4 regions of the Heyndrickxia vini genome follow, and region 3 is predicted to be linked to each of the others. Evidence: riboswitches for the same ligand, from Rfam matches in the RefSeq annotation. Region 3 holds a riboswitch; each other region holds the start of a gene.
The links. Region 3 has a riboswitch for S-adenosylmethionine ahead of I5776_RS19225 (SDR family NAD(P)-dependent oxidoreductase). Riboswitches for the same ligand answer to the same signal wherever they lie in the genome.
Positions count from the first base shown of each region.

Region 1: it holds a riboswitch for S-adenosylmethionine, as region 3 does, so the genes downstream of both, I5776_RS15635 (cyclase family protein) here and I5776_RS19225 (SDR family NAD(P)-dependent oxidoreductase) in region 3, are expected to answer to the same signal.
Region 2: it holds a riboswitch for S-adenosylmethionine, as region 3 does, so the genes downstream of both, metK (methionine adenosyltransferase) here and I5776_RS19225 (SDR family NAD(P)-dependent oxidoreductase) in region 3, are expected to answer to the same signal.
Region 4: it holds a riboswitch for S-adenosylmethionine, as region 3 does, so the genes downstream of both, I5776_RS04975 (O-acetylhomoserine aminocarboxypropyltransferase/cysteine synthase family protein) here and I5776_RS19225 (SDR family NAD(P)-dependent oxidoreductase) in region 3, are expected to answer to the same signal.

Region 1 is NZ_CP065425.1:3,118,096-3,121,534, forward strand. It holds partial or broken gene I5776_RS15630 (5-methyltetrahydropteroyltriglutamate--homocysteine S-methyltransferase) at 1-1,104, opposite strand; gene I5776_RS15635 (cyclase family protein) at 1,143-1,895, opposite strand; SAM riboswitch class I at 1,987-2,088, opposite strand; gene I5776_RS15640 (dUTP diphosphatase) at 2,960-3,397, opposite strand.
Region 2 is NZ_CP065425.1:1,302,477-1,305,915, reverse strand. It holds gene asnB (asparagine synthase (glutamine-hydrolyzing)) at 1-278, opposite strand, end outside; partial or broken gene metK (methionine adenosyltransferase) at 763-1,961, opposite strand; SAM riboswitch class I at 2,345-2,533, opposite strand; gene pckA (phosphoenolpyruvate carboxykinase (ATP)) at 2,774-3,439, shown strand, end outside.
Region 3 is NZ_CP065425.1:3,868,158-3,871,596, reverse strand. It holds gene I5776_RS19230 (Na+/H+ antiporter NhaC family protein) at 1-1,100, opposite strand, end outside; gene I5776_RS21700 (SDR family oxidoreductase) at 1,119-1,253, opposite strand; gene I5776_RS19225 (SDR family NAD(P)-dependent oxidoreductase) at 1,312-1,887, opposite strand; SAM riboswitch class I at 2,250-2,358, opposite strand; gene I5776_RS19220 (arylamine N-acetyltransferase) at 2,708-3,439, shown strand, end outside.
Region 4 is NZ_CP065425.1:995,903-999,341, forward strand. It holds gene I5776_RS04970 (trans-sulfuration enzyme family protein) at 66-1,205, shown strand; SAM riboswitch class I at 1,495-1,609, shown strand; gene I5776_RS04975 (O-acetylhomoserine aminocarboxypropyltransferase/cysteine synthase family protein) at 1,746-3,041, shown strand; gene I5776_RS04980 (homoserine dehydrogenase) at 3,121-3,439, shown strand, end outside.

The sequences.
Region 1 (3,439 bases), 750 kb from region 3:
CTATCCCCATATTTCTTTAGAAATATCTACAATATATTTCAACTTCGCCCATTGCTCTTCTTCCGTTAAAATATTTCCGTGATGCGTTGAGGCAAAACCGCATTGTGGGCTGATACATAATTGCTCTAATGGTACGTATTTTGTTGCTTCTTTTACGCGTGCTTTAATCGTCTCCTTCTCTTCTAATGTACCATGCTTCGATGTGAAGACTCCTAGCACGACTTGGGGGCCGCCATTTGGAATGTATTCCAAGGGTTGGAAATCCCCTGAACGGTCGTCATCGTATTCTAAGAAAAATCCGTTCACTTTTTCTTTTGCAAATAAAGTTGGCGCGATTTTTGCATAACTGCCTTCAAAAGCTCATTTCGATCGGTAGTTACCACGGCAAAGATGTGTCGTTACAATTAGATCTTCCGGTTTATCTTCTAGTACGCTATTTGCAACCCGTAAGGCTAATTCGATTAATTCTTCACGAGAATAACCGCTATCATTAAATGGAATTTCCGGTGCATTAAGACCTGCAATGTAGACATCATCTAGTTGAAGATAACGGCAGCCGGCGTCATAAAAGGCGTTGATTGCCTCACGGTAGGCTTGAATTATGTCATTTGCATATTCTTCAATGTCTGGATAAACTTCCAAGTTACGGATACCAGCGTTAAATAATTGATTGGGACTCGGAATCGTTTGTTTTGCAATGGCACGGTCACCAACAATTTCTTTAAATTCAATAAAGTCTTTTACATGCGGGTGATGGGGGTTAAAGGAGATTTTTCCAACTACCCGAATATCATATCGTTCAGTTTCCTCCCCCTTAAATTTAAAGCCATGCTCTGGGATATAGCCCTCGACACCATTTAAATGCTCTAGAAAATCTGTATGCCAAAATCTTCTACGGAATTCACCGTCTGTGACAGCTTTCAGTCCGACTTCGATTTGTTTATCAACAACCTTTTTAATCTCGTCTGTTTCAATTTCGTGTAGTTCCAGGGCCGTAATATTCCCTTCTTGGAAATCCTTCCTCGCCTGATGAATTCTCTCTGGTCGTAATAAACTTCCTACATGATCCGCTCTGAATGGAGCTTTAATTAATGTTTTTGTCATTTTAATCTCTCTCCTTTAAGTATTTTTTTAATCTAGCATTATGGCAAAATAGCAAAAGAACGGACAGGAAAACCAGTTGCCTTCTCAGGCTTTGGACTAATATTGAAAATAACCGCTCCTTTGGCCGGCAGCTTATCTAGGTTCGTTAACAATTCAACTTGAAATGTATCTTGCTCAAGCACATAGTATTCACCAACGAGGGAACCATTTTTGCGATAATCAACAGAAGCATCTGTATCAAATGTTTCGTGTCCGACAGCTTTAATCTTTCTTTCTTCAAATAAAAATGTTAAGGCTTCAATTCCCCATCCAGGTGTGTGACTATTTCCCTCCTCATCTTTATTTTCAAATGCCTCCTTATCAGGCCAACGCTTGCCCCAGTCAGTGCGTAAAGCCACAAATGTTCCTGCTTCAATTTTTCCATGTTCCTCTTCAAACGCTAAGATATCTTCAACGGATAAGATAAAGTCATGATCATCTGCTACTTCCCGCGATTTATCAATCACGATAAGGGGCAAAACGAGTTCTTTTAACTCAAGCTCCTCAAGGTAACGTTTGTTGCGAACGAAATGGATCGGGGCATCAATATGTGTTCCGTATTGACCTGGGAACTGGAAACTTTGCGCAAAAAAGCCATCATCGTGGGTGAAAAGTGATTTGAATTCCGCATCGTCAAAAGCTGAAAAATGTGGAGAAGCGGGTCCAAACGTATGTGTGAGATCGACCCATTCTTTCTTTTGCAACACCTCAAATGCTTTCAAAAGCTCATTGTCTGTTTTTACTGTTGACATTAAATCACCTCATATATAATTTTTAAATATACTAAAAACCCCTCTTCTAGAAAACAGAAGAGGGGTGAATAAACGAATACATTACCTGCTCCTCTTATCTTCTAGCCCTACGCTACTGGAATTGGCACAGTACTTAAAAAAGTCCGCTGCCGAGGCATCAAAGGGCCAGTCCCTCCACCTCTCTGGATAAGAAAAATTCGAAATATTAAGTTATGGAATTTACTATACAATTTGGAAATGGATTTGTCAACATGAATGGATAAAGTATTTGATATGGCATGCTTAGAAAGATTAACATTTAAATAGAATAAGCCTGCTGAAAACGAAGGAAAAGCAGCCTTGAACAAGTATGATTACTGGTTCTATGACTGTTTTTTTGTCGTAGAGTTTTTGAATATTGTTTAAGAGGAACTTGATCAACATAATTAAAAGAAGAAGTACTTCATAAAGTGTATAGGAGGTACTTGATTAACTTATTTAAAAGAAAAAGTACCTCATAGAGCGTTTAGGAGGTACTTGAGTAACAGGATTAAAAGAAGAAGTACTTCATAGAGCGTTTAGGAGGTACTTGAGTAACAGGATTAAAAGAAAAAGTACTTCATAGAGCGTTTATGAGGTACTTCATTAACTTATTTAAAAGATGAAGTACCTCATAAAGCGTTTAGGAGGTACTTGATCAACAGGATTAAAAGAAGAAGTACCTCATAAAGCGTTTAGGAGGTACTTGAGTAACAGGATTAAAAGAAAAAGTACTTCATAGAGCATTTAGGAGGTACTTGATTAACTTATTTAAATGAAGAAGTACCTCATAAAGCGTTTAGGAGGTACTTGATCAACAGGATTAAAAGAAGAAGTACCTCATTAAGCGTTTAGGAGGTACTTGATCAACAGGATTAAAAGAAGAAGTACTTCATAAAGCGTTTAGGAGGTACTTAATCAACAGGATTAAAAGAAGAAGTACCTCATTAAGCGTTTAGGAGGTACTTGATTAACTTATTTAAAAGAAGAAGTACCTCATAGACCGTTCAAAAGGTACTTGATCAGCAAAATTAAAAGAAGATGTATTACTTCGTTCCAGTAGAGCCATGCCCGCCTCGGTTTTCATTTCCAAGCGATACAACCTCAACTAGCTCTACCGTCGGCATTTTTTTCATGATTCGGAACTGACAGATGCGGTCGTTCATTTCAATTACGGTATCTCTTAATGCGTACGCGGGGAAAAACCATTGATCTTGGTCGCCTTTATACGATTCGTCAATGACTCCCATGGAATTCGTTTGGATGATTCCAAAATTCTTGAACGTACTTGAACGGGGTACGACATGTGCTTCATATCCTTCCGGAAGCTCCATTGCAACGCCAAGTGGAATTAGTTTGAATTCATCTTTTTTTAATTCGATGGTTTTTGCTGCACGTAAATCTAACCAGTCACCTTGGACAATTTTATCGATTTTTACTAAGTTTTCATCAAAATATTTAATCTTAATTTGTTGTGTTGACATGTTTTTCTCCTCTACTTCTAAAGAATAGCGACGGGTTGCCCA
Region 2 (3,439 bases), 1.7 Mb from region 3:
GCTTCAACCAATTCATTTCGCAGTTCCACATAATTATATATTTCACCATTAAAAATGATCCAATAACGTTCATTTTCATATGTTAAAGGTTGGTGTCCACTTTCTATATCAATAATACTCAATCTGCGGAAACCAAATTGAATATGTTCATCTTCAAAAAATCCATCATCATCGGGACCACGATGAGTGATAATATTGTTCATGTTTTTAAAAAGTTGTCTGTCTGTTTCTCTTAATCCAACCTCGTTGTCATGTATACAACCTACAAATCCACACATTATGTATGTCACCTACTCCATTCCAAATTAACATACTTATTTATTACAATTTTATATTAATATTCGTCGTGATTCCAATGAGCTACTGCAATGGGCAATATTCAACATTTTTCACACCATATTATACTATCATTTTTTTTTCCTTTTTGCAGTAGACAATATATATATTTTATTGGTAAGAACTGCGAATACTATTTTAACAAAAGCAAATGGAGTTACAAATACTGTAACTCCACTTGCTTATTAAGGTCATTTTTGTATTGTTTGTTGTTTTTGGAAATATACCGTTCCTTTCCGCTACAGGAGCTTGCTTTCCGCGGGGAGGAAGTCGAGCCTCCTCGGCGCTCCTGCGCGCCTGTGGGGTCTCGACTTTTCCTCTATGTCCCGCAGGAGTCAAGCTCCTTCCGCTCCAATCCACTCTGCACTTAATATGCTTAAAGTAACAATCTTTTAGAAATGAGCGTTTTACAAAAAGCCTCTTTTATTATTTTAATACTTCTTTACGTAAGTTTTCGGCTTTATCTGTTCTTTCCCATGGAAGGTCAAGGTCATGACGGCCGAAATGACCGTAAGCAGCTGTTTGTTTATAAATTGGGCGACGTAAGTCTAACATTTTGATAATTCCTGCTGGACGTAGATCAAAATATTTTCGTACGGCATCGATTAATACATCTTCAGATGCTTTTCCTGTACCGAATGTATCAATGGAAATGGATACTGGTTGAGCAACCCCTATTGCATAGGCAAGTTGGACTTCACATTTATCAGCTAATCCTGCAGCTACAATGTTTTTAGCGACATAACGTGCAGCATAAGCGGCAGAGCGGTCAACTTTTGTAGGATCTTTTCCTGAAAATGCTCCCCCGCCATGACGTGCATAACCACCATACGTATCAACGATGATTTTTCGGCCAGTCAAGCCTGCATCCCCTTGAGGCCCACCAATAACGAAACGGCTGTAGGATTAATAAAGTATTTTGTCTCTTCGTCGATTAATTCACTAGGAACAACTGGATTAATCACATGTTCTTTAACATTTCGTTGAATTTGTTCTAAGCTAATTTCAGGGTGATGCTGTGTAGAAACGACGATTGTGTCGATACGGATCGGTTGATCATTTTCATCATATTCTACTGTTACTTGTGTTTTTGCATCTGGTCGCAAATATGGCAATATTTCTTCTTTACGAACCTCTGAAATTCGACGTGCTAACTTATGTGCTAAAGAAATCGGTAAAGGCATAAGCTCTTTCGTTTCATTACAAGCAAAGCCAAACATCAACCCTTGGTCACCTGCACCGATTGCTTCAATTTCATCCTCAGACATTTGGCCTTCGCGTGCTTCCAATGCTTTATCGACACCCATAGCTATGTCTGCTGATTGTTCATCAATCGATGTTAATACTGCACATGTTTCCGAATCAAAGCCATATTTTGCACGTGTATATCCGATATCTTTGATTGTTCCACGAACAATTTTTGGAATGTCGACATATGTATTAGTAGTAATTTCTCCTGCTACTAACACAAGACCTGTCGTAACGGATGTTTCACAAGCTACACGGGCATTTGGATCTTTTTCTAGGATCGCATCTAAAATGGCATCTGAAATTTGGTCACAGATTTTGTCTGGATGTCCTTCTGTAACTGATTCAGATGTGAATAAACGACGCTTTTTTGTCATTTTTATTCCTCCCTAATACAAATTGCTATCTATTTTTACGCCTCACGGTACTCATTCCCTATTAGTATGAAATAAACCACAGATTTTATCCTAAGCTAAAATCCGGTTCATAGGTTTCGAAAGTGGGTAAATAAGAAAAGCGCAAGCACCTTGATTAGCCCCGACAAGCAAATGTTCTGGGGAAATCTGCCTTTTGATTTTCCCAAAAGGAAAGTTGGCTTTATAACTTTCCCACAAATGAAGTTTGCTCTTTAACTTCAATTGTCGAAGGTTATTTGATCTCGAGGGGCCGGTTGCTTTCGCTAGACATCATTTAAAAATGAATAAAACCCTTCCCCATCATATGTACTATGTGAGGAAAGGTTCATTACCCGTGCCTTTCACTCTTATCGTTCAAGGATTTTACCTTGCCTCAGGTTAGCACCGTGCGCTCTAGCTGTTAGAAGTAAGAGGTTAGATTTTGAAGTAACCGGCAAAGCCAGCTTCCGTTTCTAACTTCCAAGTTACTAACCTATAGAATGTCGGTTGCTGGGTTTCATTGGGCCTGTCCCTCCACCAGCTCGGGATAAGAGTATCCGTTCAAGGTAAAATAATACGCAATTTGTTGGATGGTGTCAATAAATTATTTTTCCATTTAAACTTGTACAATTGACTTCCTTATTATATTGTGGAAATGAAAATAATTTTAATTGAACAATTTCATATATTTTTAAAAAAATACGCACATATAGTATAGACTATTTATATAATTGTGTTATACTAATTAACGAATAAAGGATACTTAAATTTTTTACAAAGGAAGGTTAGTATAAATGAAATCAGTTACTTTTTCAAATACATTAACAAATGTTTTAGCCGGAAAAAACATCCTTACTCAATTAGCAGTACCTCAATTAGTAGAAAAGGTATTAAAACGAGGAGAAGGAATCTTAACATCTACAGGTGCAGTCCGTGCTGAAACTGGAAAATATACTGGCCGTTCTCCTAAAGATAAATATATTGTTGAAGAGGCTTCCACAAAAGATGCAATCGATTGGGGCTCTGTAAATCAACCAATTTCTGAGGAATCATTTGATAAATTATATACTAAGGTGATTAATTACCTACAAGAGCAAAATGAAGTTTTTGTTTTTAAGGGATTTGCAGGTGCTGACAAAAGAACTCAATTACCAATCCAAGTAGTAAATGAATATGCTTGGCATAATTTATTTGCACATCAATTATTTATCCGTCCAACCGAAGAGGAACTTAAAACCCATGAAGCTGAATTTACTATCTTATCTGCTCCCAATGTGAAAGCGGATCCATTAACAGATGGCACAAATTCAGAAACATTTGTCGTTGTTTCGTTTGAACGCCGAATTATTCTTATCGGCGGAACCGAATATGCTGGTGAAATGAAGAAAAGTATTTTTTCTATCATGAATTATCTTTTACCTCAAAATGATATTCTACCGATGCATTGTTCTGCAAATGTA
Region 3 (3,439 bases):
CTTCCATCAATTTCATATTCATCTGCGATATTTTTCGCTAATGGTCCAGTAATAATAATGGAAATCGTATTATTTGCTGTTGCGATATCCGCAACGCTCACTAAACTAGCAATCCCAAACTCGGCACCTTTTTTTGATCTAATTTTGCTAGTGACAAAGTGTAATAGATAATCAATTCCACCATTATATTTAATAATTTCAACTAAACCACCAATCAATATTGCTACAATTGCAATGTCTTCCATACTCATGACACCTTTGGCAACGGTTTGCAGAAATCCCAGAAAGTCATATGATCCATAAGCAATTCCGATGATGCCGGCAAAAATGGTTCCTCCCAGCAATACGATTAAAACATTGACTCCGAGTAGAGCGGCGACTAAGACAGCTACATATGGTAATACTTTGACCAATTCATACGGATGATCACCGGTAACACTTGCATGGTTTCCAAGGGTGATGATTCCAAGTAGGATGGCTGTAACAATGGCACCTGGCAAAACGATAAAGAAGTTCACTTTAAATTTGTCTTTCATTTGTGTTTGTTGTGTCCGTACAGCAGCAATCGTTGTGTCCGAAATCATTGAAAGATTATCGCCAAACATTGCTCCACCAATAACAGTAGCCATGGCTAATGCTGTAGGGATATCTGTTTGTGTGGCGATCCCTAACCCAATTGGCGCCAATGCAACAACCGTACCCATAGAAGTCCCCATTGAGGTAGAGATAAAGCAACCGATAATGAAAAGTCCTACCATTAATAAATTTGCAGGAAGCAACGATAATCCAAGATTGACCGTTGATTCAACCGCTCCCATTTCCTTAGCAACACCGGCAAAAGCTCCGGCTAAAACAAAGATGATACACATTAAAATAATATTTGAATGTCCAGCTCCTTTACAAAAGATATCAATCTTTTTAGATAATGATTCCTTCCTATTCATCAATAATGCGACTGTACCTGCAATAATGACCGCCACACTTAAAGGCATTTTGGAAAAATCATTTGCAAGAATTCCCGTTCCGATAAAAAGAAGTACAAAAATTAATAATGGTAATAGTGCGAGAAGACTTCCTTTTCTTTCTTGTTGTTTTGTCACATTAATTCCTCCTATTTCTTAGTTCATTGTCATTCCGCCAGTCACATTAATTCCTTGCCCTGTCATATAGTCGGAAAGTGTTGATGATAAGAAGACAACGACATTTGCAATATCTTGGGGTTTCGCGGTTCTGCCTAATGGGACCTGCGATATATCCTCTTCTTTAATTGCTTCAGCATTAAGTCCTCTTAACTCACCCCCTATGACTCTTTCATTTTTTTTTTTTCATATCGGTTTCTACAATACCTGGGCAAACTGCATTTACATTGATTTGGTCTTTGGCTAATTCAATCGCCATTACCTTCGTAAATCCTAAAACGGCATGCTTTGATGCTACATAGCTTCCCATTAAGCGGTATCCGTTTTTTCCAGCCTGAGATGAAATATTAATAATCTTTCCACCATCACCTTGTTTTTTTAGTACTTTTGCAGCTGCTTGACTACATAAATACACGCCTTTAGCGTTCACATCCATCACTCGGTCCCAATCAACCTCTTTAATATCAACGGCATAATCCATGGAGGAAATCCCTGCATTATTTACTAAAATATCTAGTCTTCCAAAGGATTCGATCACCGTTTCAACCATATTGTTGACTTGATCACTGTTTGTTACATCTGCTTGCACATAAAGTAATTGGTCCGTCGTTTGATGATGATTAATATTGATATCAACCGCCGCTACTTTTGCTCCGCAATCTAATAGTGCATCGACAATTGCTTTGCCAATCCCTTGTGTGCCACCTGTAACAATGGCAACTTTTCCAGTTAAATCTAAACAATACATAAAGAAACCTACACTCCTTGTTTATTATTCTTATAAGAATAATCGGATATGGTGATGAAATATTCTATGATTTTCTTCATTCCTTAAAAATAAAGGCTGTTTTCGTAAAGATTATTGTTTTGGGAATGATCCGTTCCTTTCCGCTACAGGCACTCGCTTTCCGCGGGGCTGGCGATGAGCCTCCTCATCGCTTCGCTCTTGCGGGGTCTCATCTGTCCAGCTGATCCCGCAGGAGTCTCGTACCTTCCGCTCCAATCCACTCTCCCGTTTAAATTTGTTGAAAGCAACAATCCTTTAGAAAAGAGCCAAAATAAAAGAGGCCACTCAATATAGAGAGGCCTCATCTAACAAGAAATCGTCCTCTCTTATCTTTCAAAACGAATGTTTTGCAGGATTTAGCACCGATTCATGATCATCATGAAAGGTTGCCGAGCTTCATAGGGCCAGTCCCTCCGCTACTCTTTATAAGAGATACAATATGAAATTAACGTTACATCTTATTTATTTAAATTACACAAATGGTTGAGAAAAGTCAATTTAAATTTTTTAAAACAAAAAATTCCGGCCATAAGCCGGACATAAAAGGGTTATAAAAAAGGGGTATTCAATCAACATAATTGTTGAAGGAAAAAGTTTGAAACAAGTTTCTTGTTTCCTATGTCTATAAATATATAGAGAAATAATTAAATTTCCCTTAATAAAATAGATTAACATTAAGTCTTTCTAACATATTATTCAATCATATTGCAGGATTTTTTACTTTTTGCGAGAATGAATAAAAGATATATTTTCTTAATGGAATAATGAAAGAGTGGTAAATGTGGAACAAACAATCGAGGACTATTTAAAATATTTAAAATTAGAGAAAGAAACTCCATCCTTAAATTATTTGCAGCGGTTGATACAACAACATTTATCACGAATCCCTTATGAAACATTTAGTAAGTTTCATTATTTTCAGGAGCGTTCAAACTATGTTCCCCCAATCGAGGTTTTTGTAGAAAATCTAAACGAAAAAGGGTGGGGAGGGACATGTTATACATTAAATATGAATTTTTCTCGCTTATTATCCCGATTAGGGTTTACTTGTTCATTAGTAAGAGTAAATCCGGGCCACTTAGCCATCATGGTGACGATTGGTCAAAGGCAATATTATGTGGATGTTGGTTATGGCTCACCAATTATGAAGCCAGTCGAGCTAGAAGCAAAAAGAAAACATGTTTTACATGGATTTGGTGAAGAAATTGCTTTTACCCAAAAAACGATGGATAAATTTGAAATAGATCGCCGTTCGAATGGAAAATCCTTTGTAAAAAAGGAAATCGAGTGGACACCATTATCTGAAAAAGACATTATTGAAGATATTCAACAATCCTATTTTGATCATGATGTAAATACAACGATGAGAAGAATTTCAGCTGTCCGATTTAATGGACATGAATGCTATTTTTTAAGAGATCACACGATTAAGGTGATGACCTACCGGAATATCCGTGAAATTCAAATGAGGGATTTTGATAAATGGAAAACAACGGTCCAAGAGGTATATCAG
Region 4 (3,439 bases), 1.4 Mb from region 3:
AAACACGGAATGGGCGTACAATTTATAAAATTTGAAATCATTTTATAATTAGAGGTGCTTGCATAGTGAATCAATCATTTGAAACGAAAATCGTTCATCAATCTTTAAAAAAAACCAACCATATTCGAAGTAAAACCACACCGATATTTCAAACCTCCGCTTTTACTTTTAATTCATTAGAGGAACTTGAGGGTTTTTATGATGGTGATGCGTCATACTTATATACGAGAACGGGCAATCCAAACACAGATGAACTAGGACAAATGGTGGCAAGTCTTGAAGGGGCACCAAGCGGGGTGGCAACCTCCTCGGGATTGTCGGCAATTCTAGCCGGTGTGTTATCTGTTGCTTCAGCTGGGGATCATATCGTTGCAGCTGAAGACATTTATGGTGGTACACATCATCTATTAAAGCAGGAATTAAAAAATCTAGGAATTGAAACAACCTTTGTCAACTTTGCTGATGAAGCTGCCATTCGGCACGCAATACGGGATAATACAAAACTATTATATTCCGAAACAGTTACGAATCCCTTTTTGCGTGTTGAACGGATTGACAAACTTGTGCAACTAGGTGAGGAATATAAGTTGTATACAATGGTAGACAATACCTTTGCAACGCCATATTTGTTGAATCCTTATCTGGAGGGTATCCATATTGTCGCCCATAGTGCGACGAAGTATTTGGGTGGTCACAGCGATGTAACAGCCGGGGTAGTTGTTGGTTGTGAAGAATTAATGTCGAAAGCACGTCAAAAGGTAGTTAATCTCGGAAGCAATTTGAGCTCATTTGAAGCATGGCTTACTTGCCGTGGTATAAAAACAATGGCATTACGTATGGAACGTCAATCCGCAAATGCGAAACAATTGGCGGAGTCACTCTATCGAAATTCCTATGTGAAAAAAGTCTATTATCCTACCGATCTTTCAAGTAGAGGAAATGGAGCGATTGTCACAATAGAATTAGCAGACACATGTGATATCCATCGATTCTTTTCATCGTTGGGCTGGGTGAAAATTGTACCTACTTTAGCCGGTGTTGAAACGACCGTATCCTACCCGTTAGGTACCTCCCACCGAGCACTGTCACTCGAAGAACAGCAGAACATAGGAATCAACCAACAAGTTGTGCGAATTTCGATAGGAATTGAAGATGCAGATGATATCATTAAACAATTTGATAAAGCCATTCAGGCTTCGGTTTGAAAAATTCCTTTTCCGAAGGATTGTTGCTTTTAACAAGTGCAGAGTGGATTGGAGCGAAAGGAACCTGACTCCTGCGGGATATAGAGGAAAAGTCGAGACCCCGCAGGCGCAAAGCGCTGATGAGGCTCGACTTCTCACCGCGAAAAAGCAGGTTCCTGTAGCGGAAAGTAACGGTCATAGTTTATTCTTTAGAAAAACTTTTAAAAAAAAGGTTGACGAAGTAACAATTCGTCTACTATAATGCAAAACAAGAGCAATTTTAAATTTTCCAAAAAAACTAAATGTATCACTCTTATCGAGAGCGGCGGAGGGACTAGGCCCTTTGATGCCCGGCAACCTTCAAGCAAATTTGCTTGAAAAGGTGCTAATTCCTACAGATCCAATAGAGATCTGAAAGATAAGGGGAGGAACCTATTAATGAGCCCTCTTCTTATGAAGAGGGCTTTTTGCTTCCCTTCGTATAAAAACCACCAACGATAACACTTCAGGAATCTCTCGACTCGCCTAGCGAAAAAATCAAAAACTTTGGAGGAATGTAAAATGACAAGCGAACAATTTCAACCCGAAACATTATTACTGCACGGAGGGCAAGAACCGGATCCTACAACAGGCTCACGTACAGTTCCTGTTTACAAAACAACATCCTATGTATTTAAAGATACCGATCATGCACAAGGTTTATTTGCATTAGAACAGCAAGGTTATATCTATTCGCGAATCGGCAATCCGACAGTAGATGTTTTTGAACAGCGAATTGCCCTATTAGAAGGTGGAACAGCCGCTGTTGGGCTGTCTTCAGGAATGGCTGCAATTGCCTTCTCCATCCTAAATATTGCCGGAGCAGGGGATGAAATCGTCGCTGCTGGAAATTTATATGGTGGAACATTTAATCTGTTTTCAAATACACTTCCGAAATATGGTATTAACGTAAAATTCGTTGATGCAACAGATCCGGAAAATTTTAGATCAGCGATTACACCAAAAACAAAGGCAGTATTTGCCGAAATTATCGGAAACCCTAGCCTACATGTTCTCGATGTTGAAGAAGTTGCAAAGGTTGCTCACGAAAATGGAGTACCACTTATCGTTGATAACACATTTGGTACTCCTTATCTTTCAAACCCTATTAAGTGGGGGGCGGATGTAGTCATCCATTCAGCTACAAAATGGATCGGAGGACACGGAACAACCATTGGCGGAGTGGTCGTTGATGGAGGAAAATTCGACTGGAACAGTGATCGATTCCCAGACTTTAAAGAACCAGACTTGAGCTATCATGGTATCCGCTACGGTGTCGATGTTCCGCAAGCAGCCTTTGCAACAAAATTACGCGTACAAATTTTGCGAGATTTCGGTGCAAGTTTAAGTCCGGATAGTGCGTTTTTGTTATTACAAGGATTGGAAACATTGCACTTGCGTGTACCTAAGCATAATGAAAATGCAGGTAAAGTCGCACAATTTTTGCAAAACCATCCTGCAGTTTCATGGGTCAATCATCCAAGTCTCGAAGAACATCCATCACATGACCGTGCAGTTAAATATTTAAAAGGCGGATTCGGATCCATTGTCAATTTCGGAATTAAAGGCGGAAGAGAAGCAGGGCGTAAAGTCATTGATAACATTCAATTATGGTCACATGTAGCAAATGTTGGCGATGCCAAATCATTAATTATTCACCCGGCATCGACTACCCATCAACAGCTAAGTGCAGAAGAGCTAAAAGTATCAGGAGTGACGGAAGAGTTAATTCGCTTATCCGTCGGACTTGAAGCCGTGGAAGATATTACGGACGATCTAAACCAAGCCATTCTCAAAGCAACAAGTGTAACAGTTTAATCTAAGGTGCCTGGCACCGTACTTCAATATATTGGTAAATTTGTGGTGCCGATGATGATTTGTATAAAATGCCTTCCCGATGAAAGAAATGAAGTTTGGTAAAGGCAGGTGGGAGTTAGTAATGTCAGTTATTAAAGTTGCATTGTTAGGTTTTGGAACGGTGGGTGAAGGTGTTTACAGTGCTATTCAATCACATCAAGCCCAGCTTAGAAAACTTTTGGGAAAAGAAGTTAGGATTGTTGCGATTCTTATTCGTGATCAAACAAAAGAAAGAATGATTGATGCGAATATTCTTGTGACAACCAATTTTGAGGATATTATCGAAATTCCAGATTTAGACGTGATTTTTGAGGCAATTGTTGGGGAGGAACCCGGTAGATCCTATTTGCTCCAAGCCA